DNA from 4 places in the Rhizobium sp. AAP116 genome. Region 1 is predicted to be linked to each of the others. Evidence: predicted binding sites of a transcription regulator. Region 1 holds the regulator's gene; each other region holds the start of a gene.
What was found. Region 1 encodes PhoB, which activates phosphate uptake and scavenging genes when phosphate is short. Its sites were predicted from a motif close to TGTCATNNANCTGTCAT; they were not measured.
Positions count from the first base shown of each region.

Region 2: a site for PhoB is predicted at 1,195-1,211, ahead of IP85_RS06720 (PhoX family phosphatase). Genes of this name have one in related genera too.
Region 3: a site for PhoB is predicted at 1,262-1,278, ahead of IP85_RS04345 (DUF1045 domain-containing protein). Genes of this name have one in related genera too.
Region 4: a site for PhoB is predicted at 1,371-1,387, ahead of IP85_RS17840 (UDP-2,3-diacylglucosamine diphosphatase). Genes of this name have one in related genera too.

Region 1 covers NZ_LJIB01000008.1:110,622-112,822, forward strand. The annotation lists gene IP85_RS07610 (GcrA family cell cycle regulator) at 1-378, shown strand, start outside; gene phoB (phosphate regulon transcriptional regulator PhoB) at 506-1,189, opposite strand; gene phoU (phosphate signaling complex protein PhoU) at 1,215-1,928, opposite strand; gene pstB (phosphate ABC transporter ATP-binding protein PstB) at 1,975-2,201, opposite strand, start outside.
Region 2 covers NZ_LJIB01000007.1:277,540-279,740, forward strand. The annotation lists gene IP85_RS06720 (PhoX family phosphatase) at 1-1,145, opposite strand, end outside; gene IP85_RS06725 (acyl-CoA dehydrogenase) at 1,549-2,201, shown strand, end outside.
Region 3 covers NZ_LJIB01000004.1:346,424-348,624, forward strand. The annotation lists gene mnmD (tRNA (5-methylaminomethyl-2-thiouridine)(34)-methyltransferase MnmD) at 1-7, opposite strand, end outside; gene IP85_RS04340 (FAD-binding oxidoreductase) at 6-1,196, shown strand; gene IP85_RS04345 (DUF1045 domain-containing protein) at 1,352-2,059, shown strand; gene puuE (allantoinase PuuE) at 2,151-2,201, shown strand, end outside.
Region 4 covers NZ_LJIB01000030.1:18,374-20,574, forward strand. The annotation lists gene IP85_RS17835 (ABC transporter permease) at 1-314, opposite strand, end outside; gene IP85_RS17840 (UDP-2,3-diacylglucosamine diphosphatase) at 468-1,325, opposite strand; gene IP85_RS17845 (NADP-dependent malic enzyme) at 1,527-2,201, shown strand, end outside.

The DNA.
Region 1 (2,201 bases):
AGCTCGACTGCGGCACGTCCGGCAAAACGTCCGGCGCAGACCCAGCGTCCGGCGGCCTTCCAGAACCGCCCCGCGGCAGCCACGACCACGCGTACCGTGACCCGTGCAGCTGGTGCGACAATGCTGAAGGAAGAGATCGAGGTCGAGGCTTACGAGGAAGTCGAAGTTCGGCGCCCGCTGAACGTTGTCGTGCCGATTTCGCGGCGCCTCGCCCTGACGGAACTGACCGAGCGCACTTGCAAGTGGCCGATCGGCGATCCGATGAAGGACGATTTCCACTTCTGCGGCTGCGAAATCGCTGACAGCGCGCCCTACTGCACCTATCACGCGAAGCTCGCCTATCAGCCGGTGAGCGAACGCCGCAAGGCAGCCCGCTGATATCAAGCGAAGCTTAGAGTATTAAACGGGTCCCTCGGGGCCCGTTTTTCGTTGCCGCCTGTCGCCCGCGAAAAAGGGCCGCAGCGGACAATCCGCGCGGCCCTTGCCCCATGGTGGGTTCGACTTGTCAGGCTTCCATCGAATAGCCGGCACCGCGAACGGTGCGGATGACATCCTGCATGTTGGAGAAGTTGAGAGCCTTGCGCAGGCGGCCGACATGCACGTCGACCGTACGTTCGTCGACATAGATGTCATGGCCCCAGACTCCGTCGAGAAGCTGCGAGCGAGAGAAGACCCGGCCAGGCGATGCCATCAGGAACTCCAGAAGGCGAAACTCGGTCGGCCCGAGACGGACCTCGCGGCTCTTGCGATGCACCCGATGCGTCTCGCGATCGAGCTCGATGTCGCCGCAGCGCAAGACGCTGGACAGGACTTCGGGCTTTGCACGCCGCAGCATGGCCTTGACGCGTGCCATCAGTTCCGGGGTCGAGAATGGCTTGACGACATAGTCGTCGGCACCTGTCGCCAGACCACGCACGCGCTCGCTTTCCTCGCCGCGCGCCGTCAGCATGATAATCGGCAGACGCTCGGTCTCGGGTCGCACACGCAACCGGCGGCACAGCTCGATGCCGGAGACGCCCGGAAGCATCCAGTCCAGGATCAGCAGATCCGGCACGCGCTCCTGAAGCCGGATCTCGGCTTCGTCACCCCGCAGAATCGTCTCGACCTCATACCCCTCGGCTTCGAGGTTATAGCGTAGGAGGACGGACAAGGCCTCCTCGTCTTCTACCACGGCAATCTTTGGCTGCATCAAAAACAAACCTCGCTGGCCAACGTCACTCGGTGATCGCGCCGACGGAAGACGTCAGATCTTCCTTCGGTCGCTCACCTTCCGGCTGGGCGCCGGTGGTCATGTAGTAGATGGTTTCCGCGATGTTGGTCGCATGGTCGCCGATGCGCTCGATATTCTTGGCGCAGAACAGCAGATGCGTGCAGCTCGTGATATTGCGCGGATCTTCCATCATGTAGGTCAGGAGTTCCCGGAACAGCGAGGTGTAGATTGCGTCGATCTCTTCGTCGCGGTCACGGATCGATTTCGCCTTCTCAGCCGAGCGGGTCGTGTAGACATCGAGCACTTCCTTGAGCTGGGCGAGTGCCAGGTCGGAGAGATGTTCGAGGCCACGCGCGAGTTTGCGCGGCACGCCGGTCGCCTGGATGGCCACAACGCGCTTGGAATTGCTCTTGCCGAGGTCGCCGACACGCTCGAGATCGGCAGCGATGCGAAGGGCACCGATGATCTCACGCAGGTCGGATGCGACCGGCTGACGCTTAGCGATCGTGACGATGGCCTTGTCGCCGATCTCACGTTCCATGGCATCCATGAGCACGTCGTCGGAGATCACCTTCTGGGCGAGGGCGGCGTCGGAGTTGACCAGAGCACGCACGCTTTCGGCGACCATCTGTTCCGCCAGACCGCCCATTTCGGAAATGCGGCGCATCAGGAACTTCAGTTCATCGTCGAAGGCAGAGTAGATGTGAGAGGAGCCCATGAGAAACGTCCTTGAATTTGAGGTGAGCCGAGGGTGACCTGGAGGCTCAGCCGAAGCGGCCCATGATGTAGTCCTGGGTGCGCTGGTCATCCGGATTCGTGAACATCTTGTCGGTGTCGTTTTCCTCGACCAGTTCGCCGAGGTGGAACATGGCGGTACGCTGCGAGACGCGGGCTGCCTGCTGCATGGAGTGCGTCACGATGACGATCGTGAAATTTTCACGCAGTTCGTGAATCAATTCCTCGACCTTGGCGGTCGCGATCGGATCGAGCG
Region 2 (2,201 bases), on a different contig from region 1:
GTGCCTTCATCAAGCAGCTTGGAGGTGTCGCCACCCGGGACATAGATCCCGTTGGAGACGAATTTGTAGAGGAACTCGCCACGCTCGTCGTCGCCCATATAGACGACCACGCGACCATCGCGTGCAATCACGACGGCGGCGTTCTCATGCTTGATGCGGCCAAGTGCTGTACGCTTGATCGGCGTCGAGGAGGCGTCAGACGGATCGATTTCGACGATATAGCCGGCGCGGCGCGGTTCGTTCGGGTTCTTTGAAACGTCGAAGCGCTCGTCGAACTTCTCGTAGCCATAGCGGGTCTCGGCGACGATGCCGTAGCGCTTAAAGTCCTCAGGCATTTGGAACTCGGCATTGGTGGAGCCGAAGTAGCCGTTGAAGTTCTCTTCGCAGGTGAGGTAGGTGCCCCAAGGCGTCTTGCCAGCGCCGCAGTTGTTGAAGGTCCCGAGACAGTCGACACCAGCGGGATCGGCAGCCGTCTTGACGAGCTCGGAGCCGGCAGCCGGACCCGAAAGCTTCATCGGCGTGTTGTGGTGGATGCGGCGGTTGAACTTGCTGTCGACGACGATCGCCCAGCCATTTTCGCCTTCGGCCACTTCCATGACGGTGACGCCCTGCATGTTCTGCAGGATCTTCACGTCGTCGAGCGACTGCGGCATGCCTTCCGGCGCGTGCGGCAGGTTGGTTTCGTTGTTGACGTATTCGTGGTTGACCGCGATCACCTGGGCGTTGCCGATGGCGAACAGCTCCATGCCGTCGGTGTTCTCACCGAAGACCTTGTCGGAATTCTCTAGCGACACACCCTTCATCGGATCGATGTCGGAAGCCGTGGAGAACAGGGGCTCACCCCAACGGGCGAGGGGCTTCCAGTTGTAGCCTTCCGGAACATGGATGGTGTTGTCGGTCGCAATGTCGATCGGCTTGAAAGCAAAGCGCGAGGCGGCTTCCTGCGCCTGAGCCGAGGTCGAGCTCATCAGGTTGCCGACGGAGCCCATGGCTACGGCAGCCGAACCCATGGCCAGCACGCCGAGGAAACCACGGCGCGAGATCGCGCGTTCGACGACACGGTCGAAGTCGGTCACAGCCGGCGGCGGATTGTGCAGCTCGTCCCACTCGTCCCAGGACAGATGGTTGGTGTTGGTGTCGGTCATGGCAGAGCCTCCTTTTGGATGAAGTCTACTCTCCGACTAGTCAGGACAGATAACAGGGATGTGACGAAATCGGGGCAGTCCGATAGTTGTGAAGGTGCTGATTTAGGCATTCCAGCGAAGGTCCTGCCGGTCGCCGCTTTAAGTCATTGGTGCATCTTGGCTTTGATCCGAAAACTGCCGTTCTCTCCAGAAGCGAGGCGTCCGACCGCTCACGCATCTTTGTTTCGGCGGCAATCTTCACCTCGACTTTCACCCGCATCGCGCCGGGAACGAGGCCTCCTGTCGCATGCAAAAGATTTGACGTTTACGTAAAAATCAATTAGCCAGAAGTGAGAATAAGCCGCGCCTCCTGGGTGGGAGTCTGGGCGTGGCATGAAGCATACGCCAGATGGAGGAGCACGTCATGTACAAGGCGCCCGTAGAAGAGATCGCGTTCACCCTGAAGCACGTCGCTGGCCTCACCAAGGCCATCGAAGACGGCAAGCTCGGTGAGCTGAGCGACGACCTCGTTGATGCCATCCTCTCCGAAGCCGGCCGCTTTGCCAGTGACGAAGTCGCCCCGCTTGCCGAAATTGGCGACAAGCAGGGCGCCCGCATGGTCGATGGCAAGGTCGTCGTTCCGGATGGCTGGGACAATCTCTACCGTGCCTGGGCAGAAGGTGGCTGGAATTCGCTGACAGCGTCGGAAGATTTCGGCGGGCAGGGGCTCCCCCATATGCTGAATGTCGCCGCCTTGGAAATGTGGAATTCTGGCTCCATGGGCTTTGCACTTGGCCCGACGCTGACCATGGGTGCGGTCGACGCTGTCACCGCCCACGGCTCTGAGGAGCTGAAGGCGAAGTATCTGCCGAAGATGGTGTCCGGCGAATGGACCGGCACGATGAACCTGACCGAGCCCCATGCCGGCTCGGATCTCGGCGTCATGAAGTCCCGCGCCGAGCGCCGCGACGACGGCACCTACCGCATCTTCGGCCAGAAGATCTACATCACCTGGGGCGAACACGAGATTACCGAGAACATCATCCATCTGGTTCTCGCGCGTCTTCCCGATGCACC
Region 3 (2,201 bases), on a different contig from region 1:
GGGTCATGGTGATGTCCGATAAAACGGCTGCGATGTCAGGTCAATTGCGCGCCGATCTCGTGATCGTCGGTGGCGGCATCATGGGCCTCTGGGCGGCTTTGAAGGCAGAGCGCCGTGGCATCGATACGATCCTGATCGACGGTGACGGTATTGCGAGCGGAGCGAGCGGCGGGCTGCTCGGCGCCCTGATGGCGCATATGCCGGATCGGTGGAACGAGAAGAAGCAGCTGCAATTCGAGGGGCTGTTGTCACTCGAGGCGGAGATTGCCGCGCTTGAGAGCGAAACGGGGCTCTCGGCTGGCTATCAGCGCTGCGGTCGTCTCATCGCCTTGCCAAAGCCGCATCTGAGACCGATTGCCCAACGCCATTCGGCAGAGGCGGCAACGAACTGGAACCAGGAAGGCAGGGCCTTCGACTGGACCGTCCTTGACGAGAGTCCCTTTGCCGACTGGCCCTCGCCGAAGTTTTCGGAGGCTGGCGTTGTGTTCGATCGCCTCGCGGGCCGCGTCTCGCCGCGTGCTTTGACGGCCACGATCCGGGCGCGTCTCGAACGATCGGGGCGTGTGCGGTTGCTGGTCGGGGCCGCCGTGCAATCGATCGATGCGCAGGCAAGCCAGGTGAAGCTCGCCGACGGGACCGTCATCGGTTACGGGGATCTGCTGGTCGCAGCCGGTGTCGGGTCCTTCCCGCTGCTCGAAGCCATCGGACCGGCGCTTCGCAAGCCGCTCGGAAGGGGCGTTAAGGGGCAGGCGGCGCTGCTCAGACTGGACCTGCCGACGGATCTGCCGCTCCTCTATCTCGACGGCCTCTACGTGGTGCCGCATGAAGGCGAGCTGGTCGCCATCGGCAGCACCAGCGAAAACACGTTCGAACATCCGTTTTCCACCGATGGGCAACTCGATGACCTGATTGCCGCCGCACGCGAGCTTGCGCCGATGCTGGGCGGGGCGGAGATTGTCGAGCGTTGGGCGGGTCTCAGACCCAAGGCGGTGGATCGGGATCCGATGGTCGGCCCTCATCCCGATCATCCTCGTGTGCATGCGCTGGCCGGCGGCTTCAAGGTGAGCTTCGGCATTGCGCACCGGCTGGCGGATGCAGTTCTCGATTCTATTGCCGGTGGAGCCCTGCAGTTGCCTCACGGTTTTGCCTTCGCCCATCACGTTTCGGTGGCTGCGCGTCGCACAGGTGATGAGTAATTTACCGAAATACCCTGAAATCACAGGGATTAGCTCGGGGAGCTGCCGCGAAATTGCCTCGCGCGCTTCGTGATACTGTCATGCAAATCACCTATCCACCGGGTTGTAACGGCAACTGCTAAAGTGCCGTCGCGAGCCAGTGTGAGGTGCTCGACATGCGCTATGCCATCTGCTTTACGCCGCCTGCCCGTGATCCGCTTGCCGATGCAGCGGCGCGCTGGCTTGGCCGCAACGTGTTCTCCGGCGAGGCGGAGGAGCATCCGGGGCTGAAAGGCCTTGGCGTGCACGAGATTGCCTTTCACACGGCGCTTCCGCGACGCTTCGGCTTTCATGCGACATTCAAGGCGCCGTTCCGCTTGAGCGAAGGTTCAAACGAGGCCTCTCTCCTGCGCGACCTGATGCATTTCGCCGGCCAGATGGAGCCAGTCGCATTGCGCGGGCTTTCGGTTGGCCGGATCGGCGACGTCTTCGGGCTCATCCTGCAGCGGCCTTGCCCGGAGGTCGATCATCTCGCGGCCTCCGTTGTGCAGGCCTTCGATGGTTTTCGTGCGCCGCTTTCCGAAGTCGAGATCGAACGGCGCAATCCCGACCGCTTGTCTGCGCCGCAGTTCAGCAATCTCAGCCGCTGGGGCCATCCTTATGTGATGGACGAATACCGTTTCCACATGACACTGACGGGGCCGCTCCTGGCGCGAGATTTCCCGCGAATCGAGCAGGGCTTGAAGGCGCATTTCGACCCGGTTCTCGCCGAGCCTGTCGTGGTGACCAATCTCGCGCTGTTTGTCGAGACTGAACGTGGTGCGCCGTTTACCGTACATTCGCTGCATCCGCTGGGCCGGGTTTCGAGCCGCAAGATCGCCTGACACCTGTGCGCTGCAGCAAGATGCGTGTTTTCCATCTCGACAGGCGCCGCCCTCGCCAATAGCCTCGCGTCAAAACACGAGAGGTGAACCGATGACGACTGCTCCTTATCCCCGCGACCTGATAGGCTATGGCCGCGACATT
Region 4 (2,201 bases), on a different contig from region 1:
ATCAACTCGCGCATGCCGGGGGATCCGCCGACGATCTCGATCGAACCGCCGCGCTCGCGCCGTTCGGTGATGAAGCGGCGAACCAGCCATGCGCCGGCCGTGTCCATGTCGCTTACGGCACTGAGGTCGATCGTCTCTCGCTGCACGACCGGAGAATCGACCAGCGGGCCGGCGGATTTGATCATCGCGCTGAGGCTGTTGTTCTTCCAGCGACCGGCAAGCCGGATCAGCCGGGCGTTTCCGTCCGGCTGCTCATCGATCTCAATACGGGCGTCTTCTTGCTCAACCGAACTCAAGGTGGCGACAACTTCCAAATTCGCGCCGGGGGATCCGGGTTCGCAAATCACGTGACAGATGGCTGCACACTATAACCATCGCCGCCTGCGAAGAAATCCTTTGCAAACCGTTAATTGCGTTTTCCAACCGGATTGCGGGGCGTCATGACCGCTTTGCAACAGAGAGGTGGTTCAGGCCGCGCGTATCCCGTCGTCCTGGGCCGACTTGGCAATCGGTTTTGGCAGCAGGATGGGGACGAGTTTGCTCGCACGCTTGCTAGTCGCTGGCGCTTCGCTGATCTTGTGCCCCCAGGAAATCAGCTCCAGACGGCCATCCGGGTGCTCGGCGATCGCCGTGCAGCTTTCGACCCAGTCGCCGGTGTTGACGTAGTGGATTCCGTCGATGTCTTCCATGACGGCATGATGGATGTGGCCGCAGATGACACCGTCGACCTCGGCGCGACGAGCCTCGTCGGCCACCACCCGCTGGAATTCGCCGATGAAGTTCACCGCATGTTTGACCTGCAACTTGGCCCAGGCGGAGAAAGACCAGTAGGGCATGCCGAGACGACGGCGGACGGCCGCCAGCATGACATTTATGGCGATCGCTGTGTCATAGGCCCAGTCGCCGAGATAGGCGAGCAGGCGGGCGTTGCGAACCACAACGTCGAATTCGTCGCCATGCAGAACCAGATATTTCTTGCCGTCGGCCATCTCGTGCACGATGCGCTGCGCAACTTCGATGCCACCGAAATGGATGCCCGGGAAGTCGCGCATGAACTCATCGTGATTGCCGGGAATATAAACGATGCGCGTGCCTTTGCGGGCCTTGCGCAGCAGTTTCTGCACGACGTCATTGCAGGACTGCGGCCAGTACCAGCTGCGCTTCAGACGCCAGCCGTCGACGATATCACCGACCAGGATGATGGTGTCGGCCTCGTGCGTGCGCAGAAAATCCAGGAGAAAGTCGGTCTTGGCGGCTTTCGATCCGAGGTGAACGTCCGAGATGAACAGGGTCCTGAAATGGCGTGTTTCGCTGGCGTCTTCCACGGCACGGTCCTCTTCGCTGTCTGATGAGCGCTAAATCAGACTCGTGTTTCAGGAAGATGACATCGGGAGATCCGCGGCGGATCGCCGGTTCGGGCACGCATTCCGCGCAGACAGGGGATCGCGGAACTAAAGTCTACCACTCGCAGCCAATTCGTGTATGACGACAAGGAGTAAGTGAAGACAGGAATTGCCGGTGAACCGATGACTTCTCAGGACAAGAACAAGCCGCAAGTTGCAAACCCGACCGCTGATCTCGACGAACAGGCGCTTTTCTATCACCGCTATCCCCGTCCCGGGAAACTGGAGATCCAGGCCACCAAGCCGCTTGGCAACCAGCGCGACCTGGCGCTTGCCTATTCGCCCGGCGTCGCCGCCCCCTGTCTCGCCATCAAGGACGATCCGGCAGCCGCCGATGACTACACGGCACGCTCCAACCTGGTTGCCGTCATCTCCAACGGCACCGCCGTCCTCGGCCTCGGCAATATCGGACCGCTCGCCTCCAAGCCTGTCATGGAAGGCAAGGCCGTCCTCTTCAAGAAGTTCGCCGGCATCGACGTTTTCGACATCGAAATCGATGCACCCGGTGTCGACGACATGGTCTCGACCATTTCGGCTCTTGAGCCGACCTTTGGCGGTATCAACCTCGAAGACATCAAGGCACCGGAATGTTTCCAGGTCGAAGACCAGCTCCGCGCCAAGATGAACATCCCGGTCTTTCACGACGACCAGCACGGAACCGCGATCATCGTTGCGGCCGCTATCCTGAACGGTCTGGAACTGGCCGGCAAGACCATTGCGGACGTCAAGATCGTCGCCTCGGGTGCCGGTGCAGCCGCCCTTGCCTGCCTCAACCTCCTGGTGATCCTCGGTGCCAAG